DNA from 2 places in the Paenibacillus sp. FSL H8-0104 genome. Region 1 is predicted to be linked to the other one. Evidence: riboswitches for the same ligand, from Rfam matches in the RefSeq annotation. Region 1 holds a riboswitch; the other holds the start of a gene.

Region 1 (3,148 bases):
GCGACAGGCGTAACGGGGACGACCGGAGTCACTGGTGCTACAGGTGCGACAGGAGTGACGGGAACAACCGGGACGGCCGGAGTAACGGGAACAACGGGAACGACCGGAGTCACTGGAGCAACTGGTGCGACAGGCGTAACAGGGACAACCGGGACGGCCGGAGTCACTGGGGCTACAGGTGCGACAGGCGTGACCGGAACAACCGGGACGGCTGGTGTAACGGGAGCAACGGGAACGACCGGAGTCACTGGGGCTACAGGTGCGACAGGTGTGACGGGAACAACCGGGACAGCCGGAGTAACGGGAGCAACGGGAACGACCGGAGTCACTGGGGCTACAGGTGCGACAGGTGTGACGGGAACAACCGGGACGGCTGGAGTAACGGGAGCAACGGGAGCGACCGGAGTCACTGGGGCTACAGGTGCGACAGGAGTGACGGGAACAACCGGGACGGCTGGTGTAACGGGAGCAACGGGAACGACCGGAGCCACTGGGGCTACAGGTGCGACCGGATCAACAGCAGCTTCTGCTCCTGCGGATTCTTCCTTGTTTGCTGATAGCCAGACCACGGCGTTGGGTCTTTCATTAGTAGCTGAAACGACGATTCAGACACTTAATGTACCTGTAGTGGCAGGTCAACGCGTGAAAATCGATAATAGTACACAAGTAGCAATAGTTGTAGGGTCTAACTGGAGTATTGCGTATAACATTAATCTGAGACGTAACGGAGTTTTAATTAATCAATTGCAACTCTCACGAACCGGTAATGCTTCGGGAACGTTGAGGTTTCTTTCCTCCAACACTTACGTGGATACATCCCCGACTACAACGACTAATGCATACACGATAAGTATCCAATTTACGACAACTAGCAACGTCACGAGTGCCTCAGCGGAAGTGAGAAATCTGAATGCTATTCGTTTCAGTTAAAATAGACATCGAACTTATGATAATTACACGTTACTTTTGTTGACATATATGATGTTGTACATTACTCTATGGGTATACTTGATCAAAAACTTAGAAATGTACCAATTCGAATCGAATTAAAATAATACAGCGGATGATAACGAGCGGGAGAGACCTGGGTTAGCCGAGCAATATGGCTAGTGTTCAGGCACCGAAGGAGCAAGCTGCTGCGCACCCGGCGCAGTGGTTAATCTCTCAGGTAAATGTACCATCGTTGGACGCAACTCTGGAGAGTGCGCGAACTGCGCCACCCAAGGGGTATATGATCAGTCAGACCGGTGAACTTGTCTGTAATCGCAGGCAATTGCACCTTGTCGTGAGACACTGCTGATCGTGAAACTCTCAGGTATCGAGGACAGAGAGAGGGCCTAAGGCCTTCTTCTGTCCTTTTTTGATGTCATCATATCTAAATAAGGGACATTGTGGATGAAACTCCTGGATCGAAATGACGAATACATTTTACAAATATGAATCATGATTAATAATGGAGGGTTACAAGTGCGATTTAAAGATGTTTTCTCAATTATTGGTCCATCGATGACGGGGCCTTCAAGTTCACATACAGCTGGTGCGGCAAGGTTAGGAAGAATTGCTCGTCAGTGGCTAGGATGTACGCCAGATCGTGCCCGGCTGACCCTGTACGGTTCATTTGCAGATACGTATCAGGGGCACGGAACAGATCTGGCACTGATCGGCGGTCTGCTGGATTATGTCACAGACGATCCGCGTATCCCGGATGCAGAGCAATACGCAGAGGAAGCGGGCATGGAGGTTGAGTTTTATACAAGTGGCCTGCCTGCTCCTCATCCAAATACGGTCAAAATTGAGTTGTGGCATGGAGAACGTGCCTGCTCCTTAATCGGTGCATCCATTGGTGGTGGAAGCGTATCCGTGCATTCGATGAATGATTTTCGTGTTCAGATTAGTGGTGAGTTTCCAACACTCGTTCTGCGACATGCGGACAAAGCAGGGGTGCTTGCATCGGTAACGTCCACGATCAGTTCATCCGGGGTTAACATCGGGTATATGCAGGTGGACCGGAAAGCCCGTGATGGCGAAGCACTTACCGCGATGGAAATGGATGGTGTGCCTAATCCTGATATGCTCAAGCGTCTAAAAGAGCTGGACCATGTGCTGGACATTCGTGTCATTGATTTGAAGAGAGGAGTTGATTCGGATGCGGTTTAAACATTTGCACGAACTGAATACGATCTGTACAGCAGAATCCAAAACCATTGCTCAGCTGATGATCGAGGAGCAGGTTCAGGAGACCAATACACCGGAAGCGGATGTTGTGAAGCAGATGTCTGAATATTATCAGGTGATGAAGGAAGCGGTACGCAAAGGGTTAACGGAAGATACGACATCACGCAGTGGATTAACCGGTGGAGACGGCAAAAAAATGGCCGAGTACATTCGCAAGGGTGAGACTTGTTCAGGAGATGCTTCCGCACTTGCCATGGCGTATGCCCTGTGTGTGTCTGAAGTGAATGCCTCCATGGGCCGGATCGTGGCAACACCAACAGCCGGTTCCTGCGGCATTATCCCGGGTGTTTTTATCAGTTCACAGGAGCGATTTGGCTGGACGGACGAACATTTGGTGAACGGGTTGTTCTGTGCGGGAGCGATTGGTTATGTTATCGCCAACAATTCATTTATCTCCGGCGCCGAGGGTGGCTGTCAGGCGGAAGTGGGTTCCGCTATCGGCATGGCTGCGGGTGCCATGGTTGAACTGCGTGGAGGTACACCGGAACAGGTCGTTCATGCCGTTGGTTTGGCGTTAAAGAATACACTGGGCCTTATCTGCGATCCGGTCGCAGGCCTTGTTGAAATCCCGTGCATCGTCCGTAATGGACTGGGTGCAGTTACGGCGCTGGCTGCGGCTGACATGGCCCTGGCCGGAGTGCGTAGTGCCATTCCGTCAGACGAAGTCATCGATGTCATGCTGGAAGTAGGCAGTGCAATGCCGAGCCGCCATCGGGAGACAGCCCAAGGTGGACTGGCCCAGACGCCAACCGGCCGCAAAATGATGCAAAAGCTGGCTAAACCGAAGGCAAAGCGTGCAGAGCCTGAGCAGGAGTCGAAACCAGCGGATTCTGACATAACTACAAGTGGGGCGGACAATGCTCAAGTGGACAAGGGTACTCAGGTTTAAGCTGAACCGGGACCACCGATATAT
Region 2 (3,148 bases), 4.8 Mb from region 1:
GCGCCATCATACATACTGGCATTCGCTACAGCCATACCGGTTAATTCACAGATGTAGGATTGAAATTCGAAAATGGCCTGTAGTTCACCTTGGCTGATCTCAGGCTGATAAGGTGTGTAGGCAGTGTAAAACTCGGAACGGGAAATGACATGATTGATGACGGAAGGAACATGATGATCATATATGCCAGCGCCGAGGAAGCTGGCGTGTGTTTCGAAATTGGCGTTGGCGCCGGCTTGTTTGGACATGTGACGTGTCAGCGCATATTCATCAAGTTTGGAGGATACGGGCAGCTCGCCCTGATAACGAATCTCTTTTGGAATGTCCTGAAACAGATCCTCCAGCGTATCCACACCGATGGTTGCGAGCATGGCGCTCTGATCTTGTTCAGTCATGGGAATGTAACGGTGCTTGCTCATGCTTGATCAGCTCCTTGAGTAGGTGTCTTCGACGTACGTGTCCGTTTATGAAAAGGGGTCTTCACGACCTCGGCTTTTAGTTTCTTGCCGCGGATCTCAATCTCAAGCGGGGTTCCCAGCGCAGCGTATTTGCTGTCGATGAGGGCAAGCCCCAGATTACGCTTCAATGTAGGTGATTGCGTGCCTGTTGTCACTTCACCAATCTGTACGCCTTCGGCGTAAATCGGATAGTGGGGGCGGGGAATACCGCGCTCCAACACTTCGATGCCGACCAGTTTGCGGGCGGGCCCGTCAGTTTTTTGCTGTAACAAGGCTTCGTGTCCGATAAAAGGTCCGGCATTCAGCTTCACAAACATGCCAACACCAGCCTCAAGCGGAGAGATAGTTGCCGACAATTCCTGTCCATACAGAGGGAGCTTTGCTTCAAAGCGCAGTGTATCCCGAGCACCGAGGCCTGTCGGTACAAGTCCGTGACCTTCACCGGCTTGCATTAACCCATTCCAGACCACAGCGGCCTGATCTGCAGGAACATATAGCTCAAAGCCATCTTCACCGGTATAACCGGTACGGGACAACAGTAATTTTACTCCACATACTTCAGCATCCTGCACAAAACGAAACGGTTCAATCGAGCTTACATCCGTATCTGTAACTTTCCCGATAATGTCTACAGCCAGTGGACCTTGCAAGGCGAGTAGCGCCGTCTGCTCCGAATCATTGGTCATGCTTACGCCGGGGATCAAGTGCTCTTGCAGCCACGCCCAATCCTTGTCGATGTTGGAGGCGTTAACCACAAGCATATAATGCTGATCTTCCAGCTTATACACGAGCAGATCATCCACCACACCGCCATCTGGATAACACATCAGGGTGTACTGGGCTTGACCGGGAACCAGCGTGGTCACATCATTAGTCATCATTTGTTGCAAAAAAACTTCAGCCTGCTCACCCTGTACAGTGAATTCGCCCATATGGGATACATCAAACAGTCCAGCACGCTCGCGTACCGCTTCATGTTCTTTCTGGATTCCGCTAAATTGTACGGGAAGCTCCCAGCCTCCAAAATCAATGCACCGTACGCCTTCATATTGCTGATATAGTGGGAAGAGTGGTGTTCTAAGCAAATCAGACATCAAATCACCTCGTCATGGGCCGTCAGCCGGCCGGATATACAATCGTGGATCAATGAACCAGGGTATTTTTAAATTTTCAGCTAGATATTTTCATCACATAAGTATGGTAAGGCAGCTATGGCAGCGCCATTCTACATCCTGTTTTTCGTTTTTTGGGAAAAAGGAAAAGGACAGGCCAAAGAATCGGCATGCCAAGTAGCACGCTGTATTCTAAGGCTCTGTCCCTTGTACCTGAGAGTTACCCCGCTGCGTTGCGCAGCAGGTTTCCCCTTGGGTGATCATAACGCCCGCACAGGGCGAATAGATGCTCTCCAGAGTTGCGTCCCGTAAAAGTCCTTTTGCCTGAGAGATTCACCCCCGCTTATCGGTGGTTTACTCCTTCGGCGTTACCTCATGTACATCCCGAATCGGGTGTCACGGGTAATCTCTCCCTTTACATTCATCCGCGGGTATAACATAGTCCAATAAACACATTTACTCCTCTCATTAAAACGTGAATCCACTACTGATGTCAAGAACGATATCATAGATAATGATTTAAAACCGAATATTTAATTTAGTTTTTAACTTATTGTTCGTGTATTTAAAAAGACTACGCTTACTATTCTAATATTCACCAGTATATGAAGAAAGAGTGTAATCCGGTTACAGAATTTAGAGGTATTCAGCAAATAAATTGTGAGGTATCTTGACATTTGATTCAAAAATGTCATACGCTATGTTCTGGGAAAAAGGTTAAGGTCAAAGAACGCATGTACTCATTAATGAAAAGCGAGGCGGATATCGATGAGCGAATTGAAAAGTGATTTCCTGTACAGTGAAGAGCACGAATGGGTGCAAACCGTAGGGGAGGATACTGTACGTATTGGCATTACCGAGTTCGCGCAGCATCAGCTGGGTGACATTGTGTTTGTGGAATTGCCTGACCTTGAAACCAATGTAAAAGCAGAGGACAGCATTGGAACGATCGAATCGGTCAAAACGGTGTCGGACTTGTTCTCTCCCGTCACTGGTTCAATCATTGCGGTGAATGATTCGTTGCAGGACTCCCCTGAACTTGTGAACAGCTCTCCTTACGAGGAAGGCTGGATGATTGAGATCCGTGTTGAGGGAGATCTGACAGCAGCATTGTCTACATTGATGAATGCAGACGCGTATCGGAAACATACGGAAGCCCACTAAAACGAAAAACCTTAAGAAAGCCTTCTTCTAAATGCTTTCTTAAGGTTTTTCTCGTCGATATTTTCTGATTGTTGAATTTTGAACCTGGAGATTTATAGCTCTTGGATAAAAAGGAGGTTTTATGTACGGATGATATCGTTATCAAAATTTCTTGGAGCATGCAGAACTAAGGTTACGTTATGGTTTCAAATGTCTTAGTTACCCTTATCCAAACTTGTGTCCAACTAGTTTGGTAATACTTATTCCTTCTAAGAATATTGAACCTCGTTACAAGACAGCGAACAAGATAATAGTAAAAAAGGTATACAAATTGATGTACTTTAGACTTTAAAGTTTTCGTATTAAAGAAATCTAATTATATACATATAGGTTATTCATCCTAAATTATTGAAAATAAGTTGAAATTAATTAAAT

What was found. Region 1 has a riboswitch for glycine ahead of sdaAB (L-serine ammonia-lyase, iron-sulfur-dependent subunit beta). Riboswitches for the same ligand answer to the same signal wherever they lie in the genome.
Region 2: linked by a shared signal. The riboswitch ahead of gcvT (glycine cleavage system aminomethyltransferase GcvT) and the one ahead of sdaAB (L-serine ammonia-lyase, iron-sulfur-dependent subunit beta) in region 1 are both predicted to bind glycine.

Annotation. Positions count from the first base shown of each region.
Region 1 is NZ_JBBOTC010000001.1:539,865-543,012, forward strand. It holds gene NST38_RS02560 (hypothetical protein) at 1-930, shown strand, start outside; glycine riboswitch at 1,065-1,189, shown strand; glycine riboswitch at 1,194-1,330, shown strand; gene sdaAB (L-serine ammonia-lyase, iron-sulfur-dependent subunit beta) at 1,468-2,157, shown strand; gene sdaAA (L-serine ammonia-lyase, iron-sulfur-dependent, subunit alpha) at 2,147-3,124, shown strand.
Region 2 is NZ_JBBOTC010000001.1:5,340,558-5,343,705, reverse strand. It holds gene gcvPA (aminomethyl-transferring glycine dehydrogenase subunit GcvPA) at 1-419, opposite strand, end outside; gene gcvT (glycine cleavage system aminomethyltransferase GcvT) at 416-1,552, opposite strand; glycine riboswitch at 1,769-1,869, opposite strand; glycine riboswitch at 1,873-1,995, opposite strand; gene gcvH (glycine cleavage system protein GcvH) at 2,339-2,734, shown strand.